3 regions of the Paenibacillus sp. sgz302190 genome follow, and region 1 is predicted to be linked to each of the others. Evidence: predicted binding sites of a transcription regulator. Region 1 holds the regulator's gene; each other region holds the start of a gene.

The links. Region 1 encodes Rex, which represses fermentation and respiration genes when NADH is low (regulators of the CRP and FNR family bind a similar motif). Its sites were predicted from a motif close to TTGTGAAATATTTCACAA; they were not measured.
Region 2: a site for Rex is predicted at 1,835-1,852, ahead of AC6RNO_RS00975 (cytochrome ubiquinol oxidase subunit I). Genes of this name have one in related genera too.
Region 3: a site for Rex is predicted at 2,334-2,351, ahead of AC6RNO_RS34170 (cytochrome c oxidase subunit 2A). Genes of this name have one in related genera too.

The regions. Positions count from the first base shown of each region.
Region 1 covers NZ_JBZYAO010000005.1:239,413-246,145, forward strand. The annotation lists gene panC (pantoate--beta-alanine ligase) at 1-192, shown strand, start outside; gene panD (aspartate 1-decarboxylase) at 198-581, shown strand; gene AC6RNO_RS09075 (tetratricopeptide repeat protein) at 683-1,276, shown strand; gene dinG (ATP-dependent DNA helicase DinG) at 1,362-4,226, shown strand; gene AC6RNO_RS09085 (redox-sensing transcriptional repressor Rex) at 4,223-4,843, shown strand; gene AC6RNO_RS09090 (hypothetical protein) at 4,858-5,202, opposite strand; gene AC6RNO_RS09095 (inorganic phosphate transporter) at 6,037-6,733, opposite strand, start outside.
Region 2 covers NZ_JBZYAO010000001.1:193,171-199,903, forward strand. The annotation lists gene AC6RNO_RS00970 (cytochrome d ubiquinol oxidase subunit II) at 1-299, opposite strand, end outside; gene AC6RNO_RS00975 (cytochrome ubiquinol oxidase subunit I) at 296-1,645, opposite strand; gene AC6RNO_RS00980 (helix-turn-helix domain-containing protein) at 2,052-2,873, shown strand; gene AC6RNO_RS00985 (ABC transporter permease subunit) at 3,158-4,012, shown strand; gene AC6RNO_RS00990 (carbohydrate ABC transporter permease) at 4,026-4,898, shown strand; gene AC6RNO_RS00995 (extracellular solute-binding protein) at 4,968-6,572, shown strand.
Region 3 covers NZ_JBZYAO010000055.1:10,544-17,276, reverse strand. The annotation lists gene AC6RNO_RS34185 (chromate transporter) at 262-897, shown strand; gene AC6RNO_RS34180 (chromate transporter) at 916-1,440, shown strand; gene mobA (molybdenum cofactor guanylyltransferase) at 1,695-2,300, shown strand; gene AC6RNO_RS34170 (cytochrome c oxidase subunit 2A) at 2,421-2,546, shown strand; gene AC6RNO_RS34165 (cytochrome c oxidase subunit II) at 2,568-3,038, shown strand; gene AC6RNO_RS34160 (cbb3-type cytochrome c oxidase subunit I) at 3,074-4,738, shown strand; gene adhE (bifunctional acetaldehyde-CoA/alcohol dehydrogenase) at 4,975-6,733, shown strand, end outside.

The DNA of each region.
Region 1 (6,733 bases):
CGGATCGTGAGCGAGCATATTGCCACGGCGCCGCTGGCAAACATTGATTATGTCGAAGCTTTGCAATATCCGATTTTGGAACCTTATGAAACGTTGTCCGCCGCGGAAACGTCATCCGTCATTGTTGCGGTAGCCGTCAAATTCGGACAAACGAGACTTATCGATAATATCATTTTACCCGTTAGGAAGTGAGCCCAATGTTTCGTACGATGATGAAAGCCAAAATACACCGCGCCACCGTTACCGAATCCAATCTCAACTATGTGGGCAGCATTACGATCGATGAGGATTTGATCGATTTGGTGGATATGCTGCCGAACGAAAAAGTGCAAATCGTCAACAACAACAACGGCGCCAGACTGGAAACCTATATTATTCCCGGCCCCCGCGGATCGGGCGTCATTTGCCTGAACGGCGCGGCCGCCCGGCTTGTGCAGGCAGGGGATACGGTCATTATCGTCTCCTATGCGATGATGACCGACGAAGAAGCGAAGCGGCATACGCCGACGATCGCCATTATGGGCGAGAACAATAAGGTGACGCAACTGCTGAAAGAAGAAATCCATTCGACCGTGCTTTGATCCGTCTTCCCTTGATCAATCTTCCTTGAAGGGGCATGCATGAAATCGGCGCTCTTAACAAAGAATGAGGATAAGCTTTCGAAGCAAAGGTGGGATGGCAAATGTTCAAGCATTTATTTTCCACGATGAACGAGGTTTTGGAAGAAATCCAAAAAGAGTATCCGAATGCCGCAGACCACAAAAAAGCCGAGCTTGACGAGCAGCTTCAAGTTCTGAAGCTGATGAGCGACGAGTTTATCGAGTCTTGGCTTCAATTCGAGGAGAAGCTGGGAAAGTTTTATGGGGGCGTTCCGATGGATACTCAAACCCTGCATAAAGAGCTCATGGATCTGGATGTAACCGGCAAGCAGACCGATGAGTTTTTGCGGGGACAGGGCTATTACAAGCTGTCGATGTACGATCAGGCGATTCGGGAGTTCGAGTCGCTGATGAAGCGGCGGCCGGATTTTTTGCTCGCCCGGATGTATTTGGCGATGGGTTATTTAAGGAAAGGGGAGTTCGGAGAAGCTTACAGGCATTTCCAATTCCTCCTTCCGCTAACCGAGAATGCGAAGATGAAAGCCATTTCCTATAATGCCATGGGCTGCATACAGGTGCAAAATCATAATATGGAAAAAGCTTTCGAATATTTTCAAAAAGCTTATCATACGGACCCGACTTGCATGGAACCGCTCATTAATCTCGACGAATCATAACGAACCGGCAAGTGGGTATTCCCTTTTCCTGAACAGATTTGGTATGCTAGAGGAAGAGCAGGACGAAGGGATTGAAGGATACGTCATGAAATTTGCAGTTTTGGATTTTGAAACGACAGGAAGCCAGTCTTCGGATGAAATTATTCAGGTTGGGCTTGTCATTATAGATCAATTTCAAATTGTCGACAGGTATACTTCCCTGGTCAATCCAGGAATGGGTATACCTTCTTCTATTACTACGCTGACCGGCATTACCGATGAAATGGTGGAGCATGCGCCGCAGCTTGACGAAGTGATGACGGCGATGTTTCCGCTTCTTTTTGACTGTGTTCTCGTCGGCCATCATGTGCAATTCGACTTATCGTTTTTGCAGAAAGGCTTGACGAAATGCGGATTTCCTCCGTTTTCGGGCCGCGTGCTCGATACGATGGATATGCTGCGCATGCTGTTTCCGTCGACGCCGAGCTTGCAGCTTGGCATGGTGGCGGACATGTTCGGACTGGATCATGAGAGGCCGCATCAGGCCGACAGCGACGCCGAGGTTACCGCTTTGATCTGGATCATTTGCATGGAGCGCATACTCGGTCTTCCGCTCTTGACCGTGCAGCGGCTCAGCCACATATTCGAAAGCGGTGCCAGCGATTTGGGCTGGTTTTTGGATGAAATCCGCGCCTACAAGGAAATGAATACGAGCATCGATACCGATACTCACCGTTATTTCCGGCAGTTTACGATGAACGTAAGCGATTGGGGCGAGGACGAAGAGGAAAGAGACGCGCAGGACATTCGGAAGCTCGGTGCTGCTTTTTCCGAATTTCATGACAGTTTGAAGCAGGCGCTTCAGCAGCGGTTTGACGTGTTCGAGGACCGCCCGGCGCAGGAGCAGATGATCCATGAAGTGGAGCAGTCGCTGGAGGCCGACACGCATTTAATGATTGAAGCGGGTACGGGTACCGGCAAATCGCTGGGCTACCTGATTCCTGCGCTGTATTACGGAATCAAACACGATAAAAAAGTGATCGTCAGCACGCATACGATTAATTTGCAGGAACAGCTGCGCGAGCGGGATATTCCGCTGCTGAAGGACATTTTTCCGATACCTTTTAAAGCGGCCGTATTGAAAGGCAGAAGTCATTATCTTTGCTTGCGCAAGTTCGAAAACAAGCTGGTCACGCGCGATTACGAGTACGGCAAGGACGACTCGGTCACAGCGGCTCAAATGGTCGTATGGCTCAGCGAAACGAAACACGGGGACGAAGAGGAGCTGAATTTCGGCAATAAAGGCGCGCAGTTCTGGCATTCGGTGGCCAGCGATACCGATTCCTGCCTGAACCGGATGTGTCCCTGGTTCAAAAAATGTTTCTACCACCGCGCCCGCCACGATGCGAACACGTCAGATGTCATCATAACGAACCATTCGCTGTTGTTTACCGATATGAAGGCCGAGAACCGCCTGCTACCCGGCTACAAGCATCTGGTCATCGACGAAGCACACCACTTTGAAGAAGTGGCCAGCAAGCATCTGGGGATCGAGCTGCACTCGGGCGCGTTTTACCATTCTTTGCAGTGGTTGTATAAAGACAACCGCAGCGGGCAGCTGCCTATGCTCCGCTTTCGTCTTCAGAAGGCGGCGGAAGAGCAGGAGAGAGCTTTGGCCTGGAGCGCAGCGATAGACGGTTTGTACCCGAAAATCGTGCAGATCAAGGAAGACTGGGAGCGTTTGAGCGAAGGGTTGTACGAGCTGCTTACGGCAAAAAGCGACCCGTCGCAATCGGAGAACTCGCAATACGTGCTGCGCATGAAGCCCGAGGCGCTGCCGGCGCATTGGAGCGAGCTGACGATGATGGAGGACAACATTTATTTGAGCATGAACGATACGCTCCGCACGCTCGACAAAATGCTGAGCGAGATCAAAGAGATGCAGGAAGTTCTGGAAGTCCAGAGCATCGTGACGGATTTGAACGGAACTTTGAAGGAGCTTTACGGGCACCGGGATGCGCTTCATTTTTTCATGAAAATGGAGGATCAAGGTTACGTATACTGGATGGAAGCCGGCACGTATTCCAAGAGCAAGTCGCTGCAGCTGATCAGTGTGCCGACGGATGTGAGTCCGCTGCTTCAGGAGCATTTTTTCAAAAATAAAGACAGCATCATTTTGACTTCGGCTACGTTATCCGTGAACAAATCGTTCCAATACTCGGCCGATCAGCTCGGTTTGCAAATTCCCGCCGGCGAAGAGGCCGGCAAGCTCAAAACGGTGCAGCTTCCGTCCCCGTTCAATTACAGGGAGCAGGCGCTGGTCTGTATTCCCAGAGATTTTCCGACGATTAAAGGCCCTTCCGGGGACGCCGTTTTCATACAAGCACTTATCGATTCTTTAAGCAATGTCGCTTTGGTTACCAACGGCCGAATGCTCGTGCTGTTTACATCCAACCGGATGTTAAAGCAGATTCATGCCGGCATGAAGGAGCGGTTAAAGCCGCATGGGATTACCGTGCTTGGACAGGGCGTAGACAGCGGCAACCGCAGCAAGCTGACCCGCATGTTCCAGGACCACCATTCCTGCGTGCTGCTGGGTACAAGCTCGTTCTGGGAAGGCGTGGACATCCCGGGCGATGCGTTGTCCTGCTTGGCTATTATTCGGCTTCCGTTTCAGCCTCCGAATCACCCGCTCATTGAAGCCAAATGTGAAAATATTAAAAAGCGGAACGAAAATCCGTTTATGAAATTTTCCGTGCCGCAGGCGGTCATTCGTTTCAAACAAGGATTCGGGCGGCTCGTGCGGCGGGCTACGGATAAAGGAATCGTTATTATTTACGATACCCGCGTTATCGATACGCAGTACGGCAAATATTTTCTTTATTCGCTGCCCGGTCCGAAGATTGAACATATGACGACGGAACAAATGATTCCAAGAATTGAGGAATGGATGGGGGAGGCGCAGCGGTGAAGACACAAAAAATATCCGAAGCTGTAGTCCGCCGGCTGCCGATTTATTTGCGGTTTTTGAACGAGCTGGCGATGAAAAATATTATGACGGTCTCGTCGCAGGATCTGGGGCAAAAGCTCGATTTGAACCCCGCGCAAATCCGCAAAGATTTGGCCTATTTCGGGGAATTCGGCAAAAAAGGGATCGGCTACGACGTCGGCTATCTCATCGAGAAGATCAGGCAGATCTTGAAGCTGGACCGCCATATCCGGGTCGCTCTGGTCGGGGCGGGCAACCTGGGGCGGGCACTGTGCAACTACAACACATATTTGCGCAACGATATGAAAATTGTCGCCGTATTCGACGCGATGCCCGAGAAAACGGGCGAGACGATCAATAATTTGATCGTGCAGCCGACGCACGAGCTGAAAGAAGCGATATCGCGGCTTGGCGTCAGAATCGGCATCATTACGGTACCGGCAGCGGAAGCGCAAAATGTGGCGAATCAATTCGTCGAAGCCGGCATTGAAGCGATTCTTAATTTTGCGCCGGTCATCATTAAGGTGCCGCCCGAAATCCGCGTGCACCATGCCGATTTCACGACCGAGCTGCAGAGTCTGGCCTATTATTTGGACTAGGCCAAGGGCTCGCGCTATGCGGAAATTTGCAGCAGGACGCAGGGGAAAGCTGCAGAAACCTGCAGAAACCCGCAGAAACCTGCAGAAACCCGCAGAAACCCGCAGAAACCTGCAGAAGAGAAACAAAACCCTGCAGAAGCCTCCGGAAGCTGGATCGGCGAAAAACTCGCATGGCAGCAGGCAGTACATTTGCTTAGCAACGTGGAGAAAACCTGCAAAAGTACAGTTTTTTGCTCGCTGATGCGCTGGATACGAAAAATTCCTGCAAATGTGCAGGCTTTTCGCCGCGAACATGGGCTGAGAAGCGTTTTTAGCGAAAATTCCTGCACAATCGCAGGCTTTTTGCCGAAATGAACCATTTCTGCTGAAACAGCCTGACTTTCGCAGGTTTTTTCTGTGCCAGGCTGCTTGTTCCAACGCCGTAACCCGTACAGGAGAGAGCCGTAGGTTACTGAAGAGTGATTGTGCCCCTTTTGGTTCCTCTACCCCGTTACTTTATCAACAGTCTGGTTTTCTACCCGTAATATGATGCGTCTCTCCAATGTATGTTTTCTCAGCAGCCTCTATTTTAACGAAAATAATGTACTCGTTTCCAACTTTTACGCTTTTAAAGCTTGAAATTGTTTCAGTAGACGATTGTTTTCATTCTGTGGGGATAACGTCTACGGCGTCATGGGAGTTTTGTAGGTTTTTCCGGCTGTCGAGCCAATTCGTTTCATTGGCGCGAAGTGCCGTCTTTGGGCGGACGGCAAAAAGAAGCGGAAACCGGTGAAAGTTCGGCTTTAAAACCGCTCCTGGTTGCGAAGCTCAACAAACAAAACAAATACGCGATCTTGCGCACACATCTAACGTGCTGTAGCCATTCAATTCGACGCAACGCTGAGAGTGGCTATGGTAGAGCGTTACAAGTGGCTCGTAGAACAACGCAAGGAGTGTGCAAGCGCACGTTCCAGAGCGCAAGCAGCGCACAAGCGCCTCACTCCACAGCCGTATGCAGCGTGCAAGCGCTCGCTCCACAGCCACATGCAACGCACAAGCGGCTCGCTCCACAGCCACATGCAACGCACAAGCGGCTCGCTCCACAGCCACATGCAACGCACAAGCGGCTCGCTCCATAGCCGCATTGCAGCGCCCCGCCGCGCTTTGCAAAAATAACAAAAAACCCGAGCCACATACTGGCCCGGGTTTTTCATCTAAAACAACTTAAACAACACGAAGTAAATCGAGTAAGACAAGACGATGCTGATCGGGATGGTAATGACCCAGGTCATGATCATTTTGCCGACGGTTGCCCATTGGACTTCATGGAAGCGCAGGACGCTTCCCGTTCCGATAATGGACGATGAAATGACGTGCGTCGTTGACAGAGGCATCCCCATATGAGTGGATGCTTGTATAATGATCGACGACGTCAAATCGGAGGCGAAGCCGTTGATCGGCTCGATTTTAATAATTTTGCGGCTGATCGTTTTGATGATGCGCCAGCCGCCGATGGACGTTCCGAGGCCCATGGCTGTAGCCGCGGCGATTTTTACCCATAAAGGCACATCCAGATCCGTTTGATAACCCGCTGCAACAAGCCCGAACACGATGATGCCCATCGCCTTCTGCGCGTCGTTGCCGCCGTGGGAGTAGGACAGCAGCGCGGCTGACAGTACCTGCAAAGAACGGAACATCCGGTTCAGCTTGGAACGCGAAGTGTTGCCCGACCAAAGGATGATATACTTAATCAGGATCATGATCACAAAGCCCGCTGCAAAAGCAATGATCGGCGATAAAATGAGGATGATGATAATTTCGGTGAAACCGCCCCAGTTCACGGAGCTCATGCCTGCTCCGGCAATTACCGCACCGGCCAGGGAGCCGAGCAGCGTATGCGAGGAGGAGGAA
Region 2 (6,733 bases), on a different contig from region 1:
CCCCTGACGGCAAGCAGGACGATGGCGATGCTGCCCGGAACGAGCAGCGCAGTCCCGTAATAGCGGGCTGTTTCCGGGAAAAAGCCGACCATGCCGATGTAGAAAAAGACGAGGAAGACGTTGGTGACTTCCCAGACGGGCGACAAGTATCTTTCGATGACTTTATGAATGATATGCTTTTTCATCGTGATCACGGAATAGTAGCTGAAAAATCCTGCGCCGAAATCGATGGATGCCACAATCAAATAACCGAACAAAAATATCCATAACACCGTTATTCCCAATAATTCCAAATTCATCGTTGACCGCCCTCCTTTGCGATGCCAAGCGCGATTAGCTCGTTCGAGACGTTGTTTTTTCGGAAAAGCTTGGACAGTACTTTAACCGCAGTCAGCGCCAGCACCAGATACAGCAGACAAAACAGGAGCAGCATCGTATCGACCTGTTGGGAAGACGTGGCTGCTTCCGCAACCTTCATATACCCGCGCAAAATCCAGGGCTGCCGTCCGACCTCCGCATAAAACCATCCGGATTGAATCCCGATCATCGACAGCGGTCCGCACAAAATAATGACGAACAGCAGCCACTTCGGATACGGCTTGCCATAGGCTTTGCGGGAAAACCAGAGGTGCAAAACCGCCGCGACAATCGTAAACATGCCAATACTGACCATGATATCGAAAAAATAATGAACGTACAGCGGAGGGCGCAAATCCTCCGGAATATCGTTCAGTCCTTTGACTTCCGCACCCGGTGTGCCTCCGGCCAAAATGCTGAGCGCGTACGGGATTTTCAACCCGTATTTGATCTCACGGTCTTCCGTCAAAATACCGCCGAGCACGAGCGGCGCATTCGTGGAAGTTTCGAAATGCCATTCGGCTGCGGCCAGCTTTTCCGGCTGGTTTTTGGCCAAAAATTTCCCCGACAAATCCCCGATGAAGGCGGTAGCCAGCGAGAAAATGAGACCTGCGGCGACCGTCAGTTTCAGTGCTTTTTTGGCGTATACGGCGTCGCCTCTTTTTCGGAGAAGCGAGTAGGCGGCAATAGCTGCCAGTATGAAAGCGCCGGTCATGTAGGCCGAGGAGAGCACATGGGCCACTTTGGTCGGCATGGAAGGGTTGAACATCGCGAGCAGCGGCTTCACGTTTGTAATCATTCCGTCCTTCAAGGTGAATCCTTGGGGAGTATTCATAAACGCGTTAACCGTTGTAATAAAAAATGCGGAAGCCGAGGAGCCCAAAACGACCGGCACCAGAAGCAGCAAATGAAGCTTCGGTTTGACCCGTTCCCAGGTGTACAAATAGATGCCGAGGAAAATCGCTTCGATGAAAAAGGCGAACGTTTCCAGAAAAAGCGGCAGGGCGATGGCCTGACCGGCTATTTTCATAAAATTCGGCCAAAGCAGGCTGAGCTGGAGGCCGATGGCCGTCCCGGTTACGACGCCAATGGCCACGGTAATGACAAATCCGCGCGCCCATCTGCGTGCGAGCAGCGTGTAGTAAGGATCTTTGCGCTGTATGCCGACAAGTTCGGCGAGCATAATCATCACCGGCACGCCGACGCCGATCGTTGCGAAAATGATATGAAACGATAAAGTAAGCTCCGTGAGCATGCGGCTGTAAAAAACGGGATCGTAGTTAGGCATAAGGTTTCATCTCCTTTTGGCATGGTGTTGGCGGGTTTCAAAAAAGCTTTCTGACAAAAGAGGCAAGCATTACAAAAGCGACGGCAAACATTAAAATCATGAGGCGTTTTTCGTGTTTTTGCGACGGGCTCAAGCGGATCACCTTCTTATCATCATGTTGGGACTGCTTAGTTTTATATTACCGTATGGTTGTGATTTATTTCACATAAACTGTGAAGACGCATTGAACAAAGTTTTACAATATTCAAAACGAAAGGGGGGGATTTGAAATTTCCTTCTTCGGCAGCATGTCCCTATATCTTTCCATGTAGAGTTCCTTGAATCCACAAAAAGATCATAATATAATATATTCAATCAGTAGGTATTGGGTTAATTGTATAATTTTATATTAGAAAGGATAATTTCTATGGAATATGTCGAAATTAATCCTCGAATTGAATTATTCATCAACAGACACTCCACACCCACTTGGATTATTGAAGATGCGACGACAGATTTTGTCGATTTAACATATATTTTTAAGGGAAGGGCTTACTACTCCATTAATGGCACTGTCCATGAAGTCAATCAAGGGGATCTCATATGTATTCCTAAAGGCAGCCGCCGAAGCGCAACCACTGACCCCACAAATTTGATGACCAGTTATGCACTGAACATCCAACTCTATGATCTGGAAGGCAAGGACGTTCATTTGCCGTTTCCTTTAATTTCACATATCGACGAGCCAGAAGAATTGCATTCATTGTACAATGAGTTGACATTTGAATGGTTAAAGAAAAATAAAGGTCATGAATTGAAAGCGCGTGCATTGCTGTTTCTGATTCTTCATTATTATTTCAAGTCTTTGTACTATAAAGACAACAATGCGAATATAGACAAACGCATTCAGAAATCTATTAGATACATTTTAAGCAACTTGCAGAATCAAATTGAAGTTGAGGAGCTGGCATCTGTTGCCGGCTTGACTACCGCGTATTTTGGAACTCTATTTAAGAAATACATGGGGGCATCCGTTAAAGAGTATATCAATAGAATGAAAATCAACAATGCTGAGAATATTCTCCTTAGCGGTGAGTTTACCGTTCGGGAAGCTGCTTATAAATGCGGTTTTGAAGACATTTATTATTTCAGCAAGCTATTCAAAAAAATAAAGGGTTTTCCCCCCTCCAGAATTTTAATAGAAAATAGCAGATCTGATCGGCAGGAATTTGAAACCCTAAACAAGTAGAATAAATCGGACTTATCGCGGAAGCAGCGATAGGTCTTTTTTTATGCAAAGATAGGGGAGTTTAATAAAAATGTTATCCATAATTAATACAAACGGTTAAAAGTTTGTCCATGGATATTGAAAGCGCTTAAAATTACAATTCAAATATAAAAAATACAAAAAGGAGAGTACACCAAATGGAGAGGAACGATGTAATGAAAACGGAAGCAAGCACGAAAACCTCCATTCTTGCAGTCAAAGGAGGTGGCATCGCCTATTTGAAACGACAATGGCCGCTCTACATCATGATGGTCGTTCCGATGGCATTCTTCATCATTTTCAAGTACATTCCGATGGCTGGCGTTATGGTTGCTTTCAAAGAATACAACATATTCAAGGGCGTTTGGGCCAGTCCTTGGGTAGGGTTTGCAGTCTTTAAAGAAATCTTCGCCATGCCCGAGTTTTATAAGGCGCTTCGCAACACTTTGATGTTGAACGTGCTTGGCTTGCTCACATTTCCAGTTCCCATTATTTTAGCGCTTCTGCTGAACGAGTTGCGGGTTCAATGGTACAAAAAGGTAAGCCAGACATTGATGTATCTGCCCCACTTTATTTCCTGGGTCATCGTAGGGGGAATGGCCATTGAATTGCTCTCAACCAATAACGGTTCGATCAATCATATGCTGACGGCGATTGGCGCTTCCCCTATTCCTTTCTTGGAGAAACCGGTGCTATGGATTACAACCTATGTGGGGACCGGAGTTTGGCGTAATGCGGGATGGGGAACGATCCTATACCTCGCAGCGCTTACAGGAATCAATAAGGAATTGTATGAAGCGGCAGAAGTGGACGGCGCAACCCGGATGCGCAAGATCTGGCATGTCACTTTGCCGGGCATCAAGCCGACGATCGTTGTCCTGTTCATTCTTCAAATCGGCAATATGGCCAACATTAGCTTCGAGCAGCCGTATGTGCTGAAAAATTCGTATGTTATGGACTACGCCCAAGTAATCAGCACTTATGTATATTCCGTAGGGATTCAGTCGGCAAGATTCACTCTCGCAACGGCCGTCGGTTTGTTCCAATCTGTAGTCGGATTGATTCTCCTTCTGTCAGCAGAATTCATTTCGAGAAAAATCAACAATCAGGGCATTTTCTAAAGGGGGTACATCCATGATTCAAAATCCGACTGAGAAAATCGGCAATATCATTATTATGTTCCTGCTGGGCATCTTTTGTTTATTCTGTGTTGTGCCGATGCTTCATATTTTTGCTCTATCGCTTAGCGGCAACCGGGCTGTTATGTCCGGCGAAGTGACTTTGTGGCCAATTGATTTGAATTTCGAACCGTACAAGAACGTGTTTGGCGACATGAGTATGATTCGCTCGCTAATGTTTACGGTCTGGCTCGTGACCGGTTATACGGGCGTGAGTTTGATCGCCACTATCTTGGCTGCCTATCCGCTTAGCAGGCGGAATTTCAAGGGAAAGAACTTGTTGTTTGCCCTCATTATCATCACGATGTTTTTTAATCCTGGGATTATCCCGAATTACTTGTTGATTAAACAGCTGCATATGTTGAACAGTGTTTGGTCGCTAGTGATTCCTTTGCTTATCAATGCTTTCTTATTGATTATCTTAAAAACTTCATTCTCTCAGCTCCCGGCTGAATTAGAAGATTCCGCCTGGATGGACGGATGCGGGCACTTCCGTTATTTGATACGGATCGCGCTGCCCCTGTCGTTGCCGATTATAGCGACATTGGCTCTTTATTCGGCGGTCGATCGATGGAACATGTTTCAGGATGCGCTGTTCTATATCAACGACTCACATCTTTATCCGATTCAGCAGAAGCTTTATGAGATCGTGATCAACAGCCAGGTGAACGACGCCACTGCCCAAGAAGGCTTTGGAGGCTCTGCCCCGGTGCCGCAGAGCTTGCAGGCGGCGAGCATCATGTTCGCAACGGTGCCCATTCTACTCGTATACCCGTGGCTCCAACGTTATTTTATCTCAGGCATGCTTGTAGGTGCAGTAAAAGGCTGATAGCTGTCTCGACCGTTTCAAGCGGTTGAATTCACTATACATTCGACAGATTAAAGGGAGGATACAAACATGCGAGTCAAATTTCGCAAAACCATTAACGTAGCAATGGCAGTTTTAGCGACGACCGCTATCTCGCTTGCAGGCTGCAGCAGCTCGCAAAACAGCTCAAGTAACTCGACCACTCCGGGAAGTTCGCCAGCGGCGAACGAGACCCCGAAGGGTCCGCCGATCACTTTAACGGTCGAGCTGTTTGATCGAAGTAATGCGCCGGCAGGCGCCCCGCCAATCACTGACAATTTCATGACGCAGTACATCCAGAAAAACTTTGGCGATCCGAACAACATTACTGTCAAGTTCGTCACCATTCCTCGCTCTGAGGAAGTCAAGAAGCTGAATGTATTGATGGCATCAGGAACAGCCCCGGATCTCGTTTTTACGTATGACAAGCCAACCGTTCAAAGCTACGTGCAAAGCGGCGGTATCGCAGATCTCGGGCCGGCGATCGACAAATACGGTCCACAGTTGAAGAAAGTTCTTGCTCCTACGTTGAAGGACGGCGTTTTTAACGGCAAGCAGTATACCATTCCGGCGCTGCGGGTCATTCAATCGCAAACGACAACAATCGTTCGTAAAGATTGGCTGGATAAATTGAATCTGCCGCTGCCAACGACAACGGACGAGTGGTATCAAACATTGAAAGCGTTTAAAGAGAAGGATCCGGGCAATACCGGCGGAAAGGTTATTCCTTTTTCGTTGATCGATATGTTCCATATTAAGCCGCTAACCAACTCCTTCTGGGATTGGAGCAAAATCACAGAAGAGGATCTGTTCGCCGATCCGGATGGATGGACGCTGCCTGGCAACAAGGAAGCCTTCAAGTTCTTAAACAAACTATATAATGAAGGTCTGCTCGATAAAGACTTCCCGCTTGCGGCAGACTTCAGTCAGACATTCAACAAACAAGTCGTCAACGGCCTCGCAGGGTCTGCTACACCGAACACAAATGATCCGGTTTACAGCGGCTACTATGCGAACCTGAAGAAAAACAATCCTGAAGCTGTTCTCGCGACGATCGATCCGTTCAAAGCGTCGAACGGCAAGTATCCTAAACCGATGTATTCCCCTAGCGGTATTTATCTGATGGTTCCGGCAGCGAGCAAAAACGTCGATTCGGTTATCAAATATTTGAACTGGATGGCGGAACCGAACAATCTTATCGCACTGCAATTCGGAAAAGAAGGCGTTTCTTACAAAACAGGCGACGACGGCATTCCATTTGCATTGACAACGCCTGAAGCCACCCAAATTCTCTTTAATAATCAAGATTACGCCATGATTATGAACGGCAAATATGTAAGCACGGACTCGCCAGACAAGAACATTGCAGCCAACGCAGCCGATCCGCAATTTAAAGACTTTACAATCAGCAGCATTAAGACCGGTGCGCGTGACGGCTATACAGGTCCTCGCGTCGACATTCCAATTCAAGCGGAAATCAAGTATTCGCAGATTCTGAACGACAAGGTCAAGCAGATGTTGGCTAAGATTATTACCGCCAAGTCTACCGAAGTCGACAGTATCTATGACCAGCAGCTCAAGGAATGGAAGGATACGGGGGGCGAAGCCATTATGAAAGAAAGAAGACAGGCGTATCAACAATTTTACAAAAAATAATCCTTAACCGCCTAATGAACTCGGTTCTCTCTATGGGGGGACCGAGTTTCATCATTTTCAACTTTAATGCTTTAACCGATGCAGCCGTTCGGTGGAACAGCATCTATTGTGCTTCCGCGGGAACGAAAAACGTGAAGTTCCGGTACGCGCCGGAGTCGGGG
Region 3 (6,733 bases), on a different contig from region 1:
CTTTTGCTCGATTTTTTATCCCGTACGATATGAACACTTTTGGGACAGCTCCTATATTTCATGCAATCCCGTAAAACAACCCTGAATAGTCAACTTTAATTCAAATTGAAATAAATAGGCGGGTGTAATTCCTTATAAGCAGAAATAATTAAGGCGATAAACAAACGTGAATCGATTTTGGATGATATCTTCATTCCAAAATGGAATAAAGGTGCTATAATGAATGTAATAAGGTTGTACGCTAAGGAAGGTGACATCGTGATGAAACAACAGTTGCAGCGGATTTCCATGCTGGTGAGCATATTTTGGGTGTTTTGCCGAATCGGCCCTTCGACCTTCGGTGGCGGCTATGCGATGATCCCGATCATTGAAAGGGAGATCGTCAAGAAGCGCAATTGGCTCAAGGAGTCGGACATGAGCGATCTGATTTCCATCGCCGGTTCCGCGCCGGGGGGAGTGGGCGTCAACTCAGCGGCTTTTATCGGCTACAGGCTCTCCGGGGTCGGCGGCGCGGTTATGGCGGTGCTCGGCATTACGCTTCCGCCGGTTGTCATCGTGTTCGCTTTGAGCTCGATGTACTCTTTGTTCAGCGCATTTCCAAAAGTTGAAGCAGCCTTGAAAGGCATTCACGCGGCAATTATCGCACTTATATTGATTGCAGCCTATAGAATGGCCAAATCGTCGCTGATCGATAAAACGACCGCTACGGTTGCAGTCGTTTCGCTAGGGCTTTTGATCGCAACGCCTATTCATCCTTTACTTATCATTGCGGTCGGGATTATCGCTGGCGTGCTTGCCGTGAAAATCAAATCCATGCTCGGAGTCAGCGCGCCGTTCGAGAAAGCGAGCGCTCCCGATCCGAAGCCGGAAATCATGTTTCCCGAATACTACATTTAGCCATAGAGGTGAACTGGGATGTGGCAGTTATTTTTCACATTTTTCAAAATCGGCTGCATCTCCTTTGGCGGCGGCTATGCAGTCATTCCGCTAATTCAGAATGAAGCTACGAAGTACGGCTGGGCGGACAGCGCCCATTTTCAGGAAATCGTTACATTGGCCGGCATGGCCCCGGGCCCGATCGCGACCAATACCGCGACACTTGTCGGCTATCATGCGGAGGGTTTGGCGGGGGCTATTGCGTCGACGCTGGGCATCGTGTTCCCGTCGCTGCTTATTATTATCCTGCTGGCGGCTTTTTTCCAAAAAATGCACGAGCACCGTTGGGTCAAATCGTCCTTCTACGGATTAAGGCCAGTAGTTACCGGTCTGATCGTCTACGCCGCGCTGCATTTCGGCTTGAATGCGCGCATGGGCCTGACGTGGTCGACGTTCGCCACGCTGCTCATTTGCGCAGGCTGCATTTACGGCGTGCTGAAGCATAACATGCATCCGTTCATGGTCATCGTCGCTTCCGGACTGGCAGGCATCATCCTGTTCTGATGCCAGCCAGCTAACTGGCGCTTTGACCATTCGCCGATTCATGGCGAAACAACATGTTGACCGAAGATCGAAGACCGAAGACCGAAGACCGACCCGACCGACTTCACCAGGGCTGAACCACTGGCAGCAAAAGCTGCCGATGGGGCAGCCCTGTTTGCTGTGGCAACTGTGATCTTTTTCACTTACAATACGGTTTCGCTGTTCTAAAGTTGAGATATCGTAACCCATTTTAACATAGCAAGGGAGTGAGGGAGATGCTGACCGGAGTCATTTTGGCAGGCGGAGCGGGCCGCCGGATGAAAGGGGAGCTGAAAGCGCTGCTTCCTTTTGCAGGCGAGCCGCTGATTATTCGACAAATGAGAATGATGAAGCCACTGTGCGATGAGCTGATTGTCGTAACGAACGATGTCCGGCCTTTCCTGCCCATGCTCGACCGCTCGGTTCGGATCATAACGGACTACTACAAGGCTCAGGGTCCGCTCGTCGGCATGCATGCGGCTTTGTCTCTGGCCAAACATTCGTCCGTGTGGGTTGTCGGCTGCGACATGCCGTTTCTTTCCTGCAAGGCGGCGGAGCTGCTGTGGGAGCGGAAAAAGGACGGCTTTGACGCCGTCGTGCCTTTGGTTGCCGGAGGGTTGTATCCGCTTCACGGCATTTATGACCGCAAGTGCAAGGAGGCGATCGTCGGCCTGCTGCAGCGGGGGGAGACGAGAATGTCGGCGCTGCTCAACCACATTTTTTGGGGGGAGCTGGATGACCGCTATTTGCAGGAGCGCGATGTGGGATTGAATTTCGTCGCCAGCATCAAGACGTCTGCCGATTACGAAGCTTTGCAGCGCATGGCCGTCCCCCAAACGTAAAGGTAACGGATTGTTCATATTTGCTCGATGTTGTTGTGACCGATATCACAGAGGGCGGGGATCAAGGACACTAAAATGTAGGTAATGAGAGGCTGGACCACAAATGGAGGGGAAGATGACATGGATAACAATAAGGAAAAGGCCGAACCGGTTTTGAATGGAACGTTTGCCGCCGTACTGCTGCTGGGCGCGTTTTTGATTGCAAGCTGGGTTGCCGTTTATTTATTGTTCATTTCCAGAAACTAGAAATGTGAAGGGTGGATCGCCATGCATATTCACAAGCTTGAAAAAATTTGGTTGACCATTGGCATCTCTATGCTGTTCGTGTTTCTCGGCGTGCTGGGCGTGTCCGCTTTTGCCATGGGCGTCAAGCCCCCGAGCGAGCACCATCACCAGATCGATCCGGCCAAGCTGAAGGAAACGGCTCCTTTTGACAATCCCGGACTCCGCAAAATCGGGGACAACGAGTACGAAGCTGTGATGACGGCGTTCACGTTCGGGTATGCTCCGGACAAAATGGAGGTGCCCGTCGGTGCGAAAATCAATTTTATCGTGGCAACCCAGGATGTCGTGCACGGATTTGAAATTCCCGGCACAAACGTGAACATGATGATCGTGCCCGGCGAGGTCAGCCATGTGAGCCATACGTTCACAAAGCCGGGCGAGTACCTCATCCTGTGCAACGAATACTGCGGCGGGGCGCATGAATTTATGAAAACGACGATTATCGTCAAATGAATTCGGGACGCAAGCAAAAGGGGGTGGCAATGGTCATGAAAGTAGCGCATTTGCACGGAAACGGCACGAAATTCGATCTGAAAGACGGGAAGCTCGTCGTCGCTCACATCATCGTGGCGTTCATCGCTTTGCTGATCGGCGGCATCGCGGGGCTGCTGCAGAGCATGGTCCGCAGCGGGACGGTCAAGCTGCCGTACGGAATCGGCTATTACGAGCTGCTGACAGCCCATGGGGTATTGATGGCGCTCATTTTTACGACTTATTTTATTATCGGCTTCCTCTATTCGGGCATTTCTTATACGCTTGGAGGCAAGCTGCTGCCGATTGTGCGCCGCATGGGGTGGGCGGGCTTCGCCTTAATGACGGCCGGCACGGCCATTGGGGTCGCGATGGTTTTGGCGGGCAAAGCCAGCGTGCTTTACACGTTTTACGCGCCGCTCAAAGCTTCTCCGTATTTTTACATCGCATTGGCTTTGGTCGTTGTCGGGAGCTGGATCAGCGGCTGGGGCGTGTTTTATCAGTACAATTATTGGAAAAGAACGAATCGGGGCGAGATATCTCCACTGTTCGCCTTCATGTCCGTCGTCACTTTTCTCATGTGGCAAATCGCCACGCTGGGCGTAGCCGCCGAAGTGTTGATCCAGCTCATACCGTGGTCGTTCGGCTGGGTGGAGACGATTAACGTCATGCTGAGCCGCACGCTGTTCTGGTATTTCGGACATCCGCTCGTCTATTTCTGGCTGATGCCGGCCTACATGTGCTGGTACGTGATCATTCCGAAAATTATCGGCGGCAAAATTTACAGCGACGCTTTGGCGCGGTTGTCGTTCATTTTGCTGCTGCTGTTCTCGATTCCGGTAGGCTTTCACCATCAATTGATGGAGCCGGGCATCAGCCCTTTCTGGAAATATTTGCAGGTCGTGCTGACCTTTATGGTCGTGGTTCCGTCGCTGATGACGGCGTTCTCCCTGTTCGCCACATTCGAATTGAACGGGCGGGCCAAAGGGGCTACGGGCTTGTTCGGGTGGGTCAAGGTGATGCCTTGGAAGGATGTGCGTTTTTTCGCGCCGTTCATGGGCATGCTGATCTTTATACCGGCAGGGGCGGGCGGCTTGATTAATGCGAGCAACCAGATGAATGCGGTCGTTCATAATACGCTGTGGGTGACGGGGCATTTTCATTTGACGGTTGCGACGAGCGTGGCGCTGACGTTTTTCGGCATTGCGTACTGGCTGCTTCCGGCAGTGACGGGGCGCGTGCTGACCCCGCGGATGAACAAACTTGGCTTGATTCAAACGGTTATCTGGTGCATAGGCATGTTCTTTATGTCCGGTGCGATGCATATAGTGGGCCTGTTCGGGGCTCCGAGAAGAACCGCGTACACCACTTATGAAAATCATGCGGACGCGGCAGGCTGGACATCCTATTACGTATGGATGGCGATCGGCGGAACGATTTTGTTCATCGCGGTGCTGATGATGGTGTACAACGTATTCGCGCTGCTTCGCGCGCCCCGGGGGGAGACGGAGTATCCGATCGGCGAGCCGATGGAGCAGGCGGAAGCGACCCCTGCTTATTTGGAGCGGTGGGGCGTGTGGATCGGCTTGTCAGCCGCGCTGATCCTCATCGCTTATACGCTGCCGCTGATGGATATGGTGACGAATCCGGCACCGGGTTCCAAAGGATTTATTACCTGGTAACGACAGGTGATGCAGGAAAAGAGAAGGCATTTCGGCTTGTCAGCCGGGGAATGCCTTTTCTCTCCAAAGATATTGTGAAATAATTCACAATATCTTCACGAAAATAGCCGCCTGCGAAGCTTCATTTGTGATTTTTCTCATAGTTGCAGCCCTCCAAAAGCGGTACTCTTTGTGTAGAAACAAACACAACATTAGGTTATTCACCCATTATTGATCATATAAAGGAGTGGAAGAAGATGGCAGTTAAAGAGAGCCAAGTAAACGTACAAATTTCCGCAAAAGACGAAGTGAACCAACTGGTGGCAAAAGCGAAGAAAGCGCAGCAAGCTTTCCTCGAGCTGAACCAGGAGCAGGTTGACGCCATCGTTCAGCAAATGGCGCTGGCCGGCATCGACCGGCACATGGTACTGGCCAAGATGGCCGTCGATGAGACCGGGCGCGGCGTGTACGAGGACAAAATCACGAAAAACCTGTTCGCGACCGAGTACATCTACCACAGCATTAAGAACAACAAAACCGTCGGCGTCATCGAGGAAAACGTCTATGAAAGCTACCGGATGGTGGCGGAGCCTGTGGGCATTATCGCCGGCGTTACGCCAGTGACGAATCCGACTTCCACCACGATGTTCAAAGCTTTAATCGCGATCAAAACGCGCAATCCGATCATCTTCGCCTTCCATCCGTCCGCTCAGCAATCGAGCGCAGCGGCGGCCAGAACTTTGCTGGAAGCCGCGGTCGCCGCAGGCGCTCCCGACAACTGCATCCAGTGGGTGCAGTACCCGTCCCTGGAAGCGACAGGGCTGCTCATGAACCATCCCGATGTGGCGCTCGTGCTTGCGACGGGCGGATCTTCGATGGTCAAAGCCGCCTACAGCACAGGCAAGCCGGCGCTCGGGGTCGGACCCGGCAACGTGCCGTGCTTCATTGAGAAGACGGCGAACCTGCCGCAGGCGATCAATGATCTGATTTTGTCCAAAACGTTCGACAACGGCATGATTTGCGCTTCCGAGCAGGCGGTCATTCTCGAAGAGGCGATCTACGCCGAGGCGAAAAAGCTGATGATCGACCAGGGCTGCTATTTCCTGAACAAGGAAGAGACCGAAGCCGTATCCAAGCTTGTGATCAACAGTGAAAAATGCGCGGTCAACGCCGTCATCGTCGGCCAATCGGCGGTCAAAATCGCCGAGATGGCGGGCATCAAAGTGCCGGCATCGACGAAAATTCTCGTCGCCGAGCTGGCCGGCGTCGGCGAAGCTTACCCGCTGTCCGCCGAGAAGCTCAGCCCTGTGCTGGCCTGCTACAAAGTGAAAACGGCGGAGCAGGGCATCGAACGGGCGGCGGAAGTGGTTCGCTTCGGCGGCATGGGCCATTCCTCCGTCATTCATTCGCAGAATGCCGATGTGATCGGCGCGTTCTCCGCGAAGCTGCAGACGGGGCGCGTTATTGTCAACTCGCCGTCGACGCACGGCGCGATCGGCGACATATACAACACGAACCTGCCGTCACTGACGCTCGGATGCGGTTCGTACGGCCACAACTCGACGACCTCCAACGTCAGCGCGGTCAATCTGATCAACGTCAAACGGGTCGCCTACCGCACCGTCAATATGCAGTGGTTCAAAATTCCGCCTAAAGTGTACTTTGAAAAAGGCGCGACGCAGTACCTGGAAAAAATGCCCGACATTTCCCGGGTCATGATCGTGACGGACCCGATGATGGTCAAACTCGGCTATGTGGAACGAGTCGAATACTATTTGCGCAAACGCCAGCTGCCTGTCTACATCGAAGTGTTCTCCGACGTAGAGCCGGATCCGTCCGTGGATACCGTGGAACGCGGCAGACAGGTAATGGCCTCCTTCCAGCCGGACTGCATCATTGCACTCGGCGGCGGCTCGCCGATGGACGCGGCCAAGGCGATGTGGCTGTTCTACGAATACCCGGATACGAGCTTCGATGCGCTGAAGCAAAAGTTCCTGGACATCCGCAAACGCGTGT